One region of the Gilliamella sp. B3892 genome, then DNA from elsewhere that is predicted to be linked to it. Evidence: riboswitches for the same ligand, from Rfam matches in the RefSeq annotation. Region 1 holds a riboswitch; the other holds the start of a gene.
What was found. A riboswitch is a leader RNA that binds a small molecule or an ion and turns the genes downstream of it on or off. The one in region 1 is predicted to bind thiamine pyrophosphate.

Region 1 (4,439 bases):
GCGAGCTGAGCCGTATGACACAGTTTAAAGATAAATCATCACGTCATAGTGAGAATATTAATGCCGGCTTATTTGATTATCCGGTACTTATGGCTGCCGATATTTTACTTTATCAAGCTAATTTAGTGCCAGTTGGTGATGATCAAAAACAACATCTTGAGTTATCACGTGATATTGCGATGCGCTTTAATGCGCTTTATGGTGAGATATTTACGGTACCAGAACCCTTTATTCCGAAAGTCGGTGCTAGAGTGATGTCACTTCAAGAACCGACTAAGAAAATGTCTAAATCAGATGAAAACCGTAACAACGTCATTGGTTTACTTGAAAATCCAAAAGACATTGAGAAAAAAATTAAGCGAGCCATGACCGATTCTGATGAGCCACCGGTTGTACGTTATGATTTAAAAAATAAAGCGGGAGTTTCTAATCTGTTAGATATCTTAACCGGCATCACGGGCAAACCGATAATTGAGCTTGAAAAAGAATTTGAAGGCAAAATGTACGGCCACTTGAAAACTGAAGTAGCAACACAAGTTATTGATATGTTAACGGCTTTACAAGCTAAATATCACCAATACCGTGACGATGAAACGTACCTGTTTTCAATTATGCGTGAAGGTGCTGATAAAGCACGCTCAAAAGCTGAGCCGACGTTGAGAAAAGTGTACGATGCTATCGGTTTTGTATAACTACGATTCGACAAACGACACAAGTCGCGATAAACATTGAACAATATTAATTGGCTTTAGTAAGCAAAAAAGTTGACTCTGTAAGCTTTAAAGCCATTTAACTATTATGGGTTAACAATGAAGATTATAATTCTTGGTGCAGGACAAACCGGCAGTGCGCTGGCTGAGTATCTGGTAACCGATAAACAAAACGATGTCACTGTGGTTGATGAAGATCACGAAAAATTGCAATCTTTGCAAGAGCGTTTTGATTTACAAGTCATTGTAGGAAAATCTTCTTATCCACAAGTGTTGGAAAGCGCTGGTGCTGAATCGGCTGATATGCTCGTTGCGGTTACCAATTCTGACGAAGTTAATATGATGGCTTGTCAGATTGGTCATGTCATGTTTAACATTCCGCAAAAAGTCGCCCGTATTCGTGCGCCGGAATACAATGATGAACGATACCCTTTTTTCAATAAAGATTGTATTAATATCGATCACATTATTGCACCAGAAAATTTAATCACAAATCATATCAGTCAATTAATTCAATACCCCGGCGCTCTACAATTTGCCTCGTTTTACGATAATCGAGTCTGCCTAGTTGCCGTTACTGCATATTATGGTGGCGCTTTAGTCGGTAGTGAACTGTCCGAACTCAAAGAGCATCTCCCCCATGTTGAAGCTCGAGTGGTGGCGATTTATCGCCAAAATCGCTTTATTCGTCCATTAGGCTCTACACTTATTGAAGCCGGTGATATGGTCTACTTTATTACTCCTCCGGTGAATATTAAAGCGGTAACCAGCGAGCTACAACGGTTAGAGAAACCTTACAAACGAATTATAATTAGCGGTGGTGGCGGGGTTGCGGTTGCCTTAGCTAAGCGGTTAGAGAACGACTATCAAGTCAAGTTGATTGAGCGGGATGCGGAACGGGCAGAATTTATTGCTGAACAGTTAGTTAATACCACCGTTTTACATGGTGAATCGTCCGACCAAGAGCTTTTATCGCAAGAACAGGTCGAATTAACCGATCTGTTTATTGCTGTAACCAGCGATGATGAATCAAATATAATGTCTTCAATGCTGGCCAAAAGAATGGGCGCCAAAAAAGTTATTGTCTTAATCCAAAAGCAGGCTTATTTGGAATTGATTAATGATAGTGTGATTGATATTGCTATCTCCCCACAACACGCAACGATTTCAGAGCTACTGAGCCATGTAAGACAAACCGGCGTTGTAAAAGTGATTTCACTTCGACAAGGCGAATCGGAAATTGTCGAAGTGGTGGCTAATGGCACCAATGAGAGCTCGAAACTGGTCGGCAAAAATATCAACGGACTAAAATTACCGTCCGGCGCAACTATTGGGGCTGTTGTTCGTGGTGAAGATGTCATTATCGTCAACACGGATTTAACTATTGAAGATGGCGATCATTTAATTATCTTCCTACCGGAAAGAAAAGTGATAACAGATATCGAAAGATTATTACAATAGCTTGTTTAAAACCGAAAGTAAGTTCATAATAACTAAAAAAATTTGACTCGGGGTGTTTTTTGCCTTTTGCAAAAAACTGAGAGTTTACCCGTTGAACCTGATCTGGATCATACCAGCGTAGGGAAGTCTGAGCCACATTGCGCTTAATCTGGCAAATTCTTCCCAATAAATAGATGATAAGGAATGAATATGTCACAAGCCAAAATGTTTGATTTAGCCCAAGCCACTCCCTTTATTAATAACGTCAAACAACAACATCCCCTGGTCCACTGTATAACAAATGATGTAGTACAAAATTTCACTGCCAATGTGTTACTGGCTATTGGCGCATCACCTGCAATGATTGTTGCCAAGCAAGAAGTTGCCGATTTTGTTAGCGTTGCCAGCAGTTTATTGGTTAATATTGGAACAATTGAGGATAATATTGCGCAAAGCATGCTGCTTTCTGCAAAGCAAGCACAACAAAGCCAAACACCATGGGTGCTCGATCCGGTCGCTGTTGGTCCCGCATTGCCTTATCGCACCGCAATAGCTCATCAATTATTGGCATTTAAGCCCACTGCCATTCGAGGTAATGCATCAGAAATTTTGGCATTAAGCGGTGAGCAATCTTGCTCAAACGGGCCTGATAGCCAAGATTCAACCGAACAGGCGCTTGAAGCGGCAAAGCAGTTAGCACAAAAGTATCAAACCATTGTTGCAATGACCGGTGATATTGATTATGTGACTAACGGTCAAATCACATACCGCATTGAAGGTGGTGATATTGCATTGACGAAAGTAACCGGAACCGGTTGCTCACTGTCGGCAATGGTGGCGGCCTTTATCGCTAGCTCAGACGATACGTTATTAGCTTGTGCTTCGGCCTGTTTGATGATGAAAAAAGCGGGTGAACAAGCTAACAAACACCATGGCTTAGGCAGTTATGCCGTATCAATTATCGACAAGCTTTCACTGTTTAATTCACACCATGGATAAGGAAATCTGATGAAAAAACAATTGAATTTGGACTTATATTTAGTTCTCGATCCCTTATTGTGTGGTGGTATTAATGGTATGGTAAACACGACCCAAATTGCTGTTGCTAATGGCGTGACTGCTGTGCAGTTAAGATCTGAGCAAGCGCTAACAGGTAAAGCGTGGTATCATGCCGCCTTAGCACTGAAAACCGCACTAGCCGACACCCCTGTCCCCCTATTTATTAATGACCATATTGATATTGCACTTGCTATTGACGCAGATGGAGTCCATATTGGGCAAAGTGATTTGCCTGTCGATGTTACTCGCCGTTTAATCGGTAAGGATAAATGGTTAGGGTTTTCAGTTTCCAATCAAGAGCAACTTAATGCGGTTGACTGGCAACAAGTCGATTATTTGGGAATTGGCCCAATCTTTCCAACATCAACCAAAAAAGATGCGGCAACAGCTATGGGAATTGAGCTGCTGACCCAACAAGTAAAACTGAAAAAATGCCCGGCTGTAGCCATTGGTGGCATTGATATCAATAATATTAGCCAAGTTATTCAAACAGGTATTAACGGCGTTGCTGTGGTTTCCGCCATTTGTGGACAAAAAAATGTCGCACAGGCAACCGCATCGCTGATTAATAAAATACAACAAGCTCGACAGGAAAAAATATTATGACAACAATCGCCGTAACCATCGCCGGATCCGACCCAAGTGGTGGTGCCGGTATTCAAGCTGATTTAAAAACATTTTCAGCATTAGGCGCTTATGGGATGTCGGTAATTACTGCTCTCACTGCACAAAGCACTCAAGGCGTTGATGACGTGCTGGCTATATCGCCACAATTTGTTGAAGCGCAGTTTAATACGCTATATCAGGATATCAACATCGACAGTGTTAAAATCGGTATGTTGATGAACAAAGAGATAGTGTCGACGGTCTATCATTTATTAAAAAATAATCCTATAAATAACATTGTGCTAGACACCGTTATGGTTGCCAAAGGTGGGCACCGCTTATTAAAATCCGACGCTGTCACTGCAATTCGTGAAAAATTATTACCACTGGCAACCGTTATCACCCCAAACTTGCCGGAAGCGGCTGCCTTGTTAGATTGTGACGAAGCTAGCAACGAAAATGATATGCTAAAACAGGGGCAAGCGCTGCTTAAATTAGGCTGTCAAGCTGTGCTAATGAAAGGCGGACACTTGCCGGGGCATGAAAGCCCGGATTACTTGATCACACATGATGAAATTATCACTATGTCTTCACCAAGAATTCAAACCAAAAATACCCATGGCA
Region 2 (4,439 bases), on a different contig from region 1:
ATTAGCAACGGTTGATATCGTTTCATCAAATTGGATTAAGCGGGTAGCTAATGCACGCTCTTTATCCGTTTCAAGACTGATAGTACCGGTTAAGCTATCTTCATTAATGTTTGATTTTCTGAAGATTGATAGTACACGAGTGTAAGCATATTGTAAATAGGGTGCGGTGTTGCCTTCAAACGACAGCATATTGTCCCAATCAAATACATAATCGGTTGTGCGGTTTTTTGATAGATCGGCATATTTAACCGCACCGATAGCAACAGCATCAACCACTTGCGCCAGCTCTTGTTCGGTCAACTGTGGATTTTTACTGCGAATTAAAACGGTTGCACGTTCTGTCGCTTCATCAAGCAGATCATTTAATTTAACTGTATCGCCCGAACGAGTTTTAAATGGTTTTCCGTCTTTACCTAACATCATACCAAACATATGATGTTCAAGTTTTAGTGATTCCGGGACATATTTAGCTTTGTGTACAATTGCCCAAACTTGTTCAAGGTGTTGGTGTTGACGTGAATCGGTATAATAGAGTATACGGTCAGCATGCAATGTTTCGTAACGGTATTTGACACAAGCAATATCGGTTGTAGCATACAGGTAGCCGCCATCACGTTTTTGGATGATGACACCCATTGGCTCGCCTTCTTTGTTTTTATATTCATCTAAAAAGACAACGATTGCCCCGTCACTTTCAACCGCCAGTTTTTTATGTCTTAAATCAGCCACAATACCCGGTAGCATGCTGTTATAGATGCTTTCCCCCATGGTATCTTCTAATGATAGTGTGACATTAAGACGTTTATAGGTTGCGATATTTTGTGTCATAGTGATATCAACAAGTTTTCGCCACATTTCTCGGCAATACTCATCACCACCTTGTAATTTAACCACGTAATTACGGGCTTTTTCAGCAAATGCTTGGTCTTCGTCATAGTGTTTTTTAGCGGCACGATAAAATGATTCTAAATCTGACAAATCCATATCATTGGCATGCTCATTTTGCATCTTTTCAAGGTAAGCAATAAGCATACCGAATTGCGTGCCCCAATCACCGACATGGTTGGCTCGTATAACATTATGACCTAGAAAACTTAATACTCTGACAGTGGCATCACCAATAATCGTTGAACGTAAATGTCCTACATGCATCTCTTTGGCGACATTCGGTGCTGAATAGTCAACAACTATCGTTTGTGGTTTAGCCGGTAAAGTAATATTCAATTTATCACTACTTAAAGCAATTTCATTTTGTTGCGCAATCCAGCTATTTTTTAAAAAGATATTAATAAAGCCAGGGCCGGCAATCTCAACTTTATCAGCGATATCGTTGATATCAAGATGTTGCAATACTTTTTCAGCAAGCTCTCTTGGTGGCATGCCTAACTTTTTAGCGGCAGACATAATGCCATTAGCTTGATAATCACCAAATTGTACTTTAGCAGATTGTTTGATTAGCGCGTCGCTGTTTTTATCGGCGCCTGCCATAATCATTGCTTGTGAAATGCGTTGCATTAATAATTGTTGAATATTCACACTAAACCTAATTGATTGTAATAAAATGCCCAATATAATACTGGTAAATTGATAAATTGTCACTGTGGGATTAGTTAAGGACAAGTAAATACAGCGTGTTTGTATAAGATAAAATTATTGTAAATTAGCGTGACATAGATTACTTTATGTTCAAAATAAATTGCATAAATAAAGAGAGTGATAAATGTTCCAAAAATTTGTTAAATGGAGTGTAATTGTCAATATATTTTTATTTTTTTCTGCTTTAGTCTTTGCTCAAGCCCCCGACACTGTGCCAAACCTAAAACTCCCCATAACTTCTTCACAATTTATAAAATACTATAAAAAAGATAATGATGGTTACGCTATCTTTTTGGACAAGTATTCAAAACTCACTCAACTCTTGAATGAGCAAGAAATCAATTTTCCGATTAAAAATGAGTCTTTTGGATATGATCGATTTACACAAGATATCCGCTATTACGTAGTAGGTGGCTTTGTTCAGGATAATTATCTCTATAAAGTGATAATTTACAATGGTTATGGTGAAGCTGATACCCAGATGTTAAATATTCAACTAAATAGTTACGATGAACAAGGTAAATTGATTGATGCTTTGCTTTTAGATAGTCAATATCGCTATGAAGATGTTAGTAGTTTTAATCAATTTTCTGTCAATGAAGATTTAACAATAAACCTAAAACAGTTTGTGACTTACTATTATGATGAGGACTATGAATATATAGATCCTAAGCCGGAATTTTATAAAGAACAGGTATATCAGATTAATCAAGGGCAATTTAAGTTAGTCTCTTCCAAAATGGCAGAGAAATTTGAATGGCAACAGTGAAGGGTAACTATTTACAATTAAACCTTGAGCCTCTAAACTAATATCGTTCTCAACGGGGTGCCGAGTTGGGCTGAGAATGTTAACTTGCTAACATAACCCGTCGAACCTGAACTGGATCATGCCAGCGGAGGGATTTGAGTTATAATATCTGCTCAAACCTTTTGTCTTTTACTTACTATTTTGGAGGCAAAATGTTTCGTCACAATCTGTTATTGTCTATTGTTTTTCCTTTATTGTGCTTTGCCGGCGCTGTCTTTGCTGAGCAGCCAACTTTAACCGTCTATAGTTATAACTCTTTTATGTCACAGTGGGGTCCTGGTGAAGCGATCAAAAAAGGTTTTGAGGCGCAGTGTGATTGTCAACTTGATGTGATAACATTGGGAGACGGTGTATCGATTTTAAATCGTATTCGGCTTGAAGGTGATAAAACCAATGCTGATGTGATTTTGGGGTTAGATAACAATCTGATAGAACAAGCTAAACTTGCCGATATCATTATACCTCATCAAATTGAGAAACCGGATAACTTAAATACCGATTGGTGGAATGAAGATTTTATGCCTTATGATTATGGTTATTTTGCCTTTATTTATAATAAAGAGAAAATAAAAAATCCACCTCAATCTTTACATCAATTAGTTGATAACAAGCCAAATTGGAAAATTATCTATCAAGATCCCAGAACCAGTACACCCGGTTTAGGATTGCTTTTTTGGATGAAGAAAGTTTATGATGACGATGCCGCTACAGCGTGGCAAAAAATAGCGAAAAATACCGTTACAGTAACCAAAGGTTGGAGCGAGTCTTACAATATGTTTTTGAAAGGCGAAGCTGATTTTGTGTTGAGTTATAACACTTCACCGGTTGCACATATTTTAAATGATAACGATTATCGCTATGTAGCGGCCATTTTTGATGAAGGACATTATCGTCAAGTTGAGGTAGCCGGTATTATCAAATATAGCCAAGAAGTTCCATTGGCTCGCCAATTTTTAAAATATCTATTAACGCCACAAGTGCAACGTTTATTTGCTGAAAAAAATGTGATGTATCCAATTATCAAAACTGATTTACCACCGGCTTTTGAGCAAATTAAACCGATAGACAAGCCGCTGGAATTTGATGCAGAACAAGTTAGCAAGCATCAAAAAGCGTGGATTCGTGAATGGCAATCAGCGGTGATCAAATAAAACGGTTAATTTGATGTTTAAATTAAAACCGCTAATGGCAGGTATTGGCGCCGCTAGTTTTATTTTTATGGTATTAGCAACGGCGCTTTTTGCACTAGTTCGCTTTGCCATAGAGTCTGATAATTTAACTGTCTATTTTGATAGTTATTTATTACATATTCTAGCAATAACGTTTTATCAATCACTGTTATCGACTGTTTTATCTATCGGCTTTGCATTATTAATGGCGAAAGCTTTATCAATGGTTGATTTTAAAGGCAAAGCACTGCTATTAAAGCTGATGCCGATCACCTTTATTTTACCAACACTAGTGGTTGTTACCGGACTATTGTCGGTATATGGCAAGCAGGGTCTAATATCGGTTTTTTTTCAGTCTCTTAATTTACCTTATTCGCTGTCGATTTATGGGTTACAGGGTATTTTATTGGCGCATGTTTTTTTGAATTTTCCCTATGCCTGCTGTTTATTTTATCGAACGTTAATAAGTGTGCCGGTCGAACATAAACAGTTAGCAGCGCAGCTTAATTTTTCTCATTTTGCCTTTGTTAAACTGATTGAATGGCCTTTGTTGCGCCGGCAAATCTTACCTATGGCAGCATTAATTTTTATGCTTTGTTTTTCCAGTTTTGCCGTTGTGCTTGCGCTGGGTGGGGGACCAAAGTTTACCACAATTGAAGTGGCAATCTATCAATCTATTCGTGATTTTGACATTATGCAAGCGGTTGTGCTTTCAGCGTTGCAGATTGTGTGCTGTGTAACTTTTATTTTGTTGATGCAAAAATTGAATCAACAAAAGAAACTTAGCATAAAATTTGTTAAAGCCGATTATCAACTCGCCATACCGGGTTATTTAGGTTTTTTATGTAGAATCATCATTTGGGTAG

Region 2: it holds a riboswitch for thiamine pyrophosphate, as region 1 does, so the genes downstream of both, thiB (thiamine ABC transporter substrate binding subunit) here and thiM (hydroxyethylthiazole kinase) in region 1, are expected to answer to the same signal.

Annotation. Positions count from the first base shown of each region.
Region 1 covers NZ_JAFNOK010000003.1:85,041-89,479, forward strand. Annotated here, with positions in the region: gene trpS (tryptophan--tRNA ligase) at 1-692, shown strand, start outside; gene trkA (Trk system potassium transporter TrkA) at 810-2,171, shown strand; TPP riboswitch at 2,210-2,312, shown strand; gene thiM (hydroxyethylthiazole kinase) at 2,361-3,149, shown strand; gene thiE (thiamine phosphate synthase) at 3,159-3,815, shown strand; gene thiD (bifunctional hydroxymethylpyrimidine kinase/phosphomethylpyrimidine kinase) at 3,812-4,439, shown strand, end outside.
Region 2 covers NZ_JAFNOK010000002.1:110,233-114,671, reverse strand. Annotated here, with positions in the region: gene argS (arginine--tRNA ligase) at 1-1,536, opposite strand, end outside; gene J3U74_RS03195 (hypothetical protein) at 1,721-2,365, shown strand; TPP riboswitch at 2,409-2,516, shown strand; gene thiB (thiamine ABC transporter substrate binding subunit) at 2,557-3,555, shown strand; gene thiP (thiamine/thiamine pyrophosphate ABC transporter permease) at 3,569-4,439, shown strand, end outside.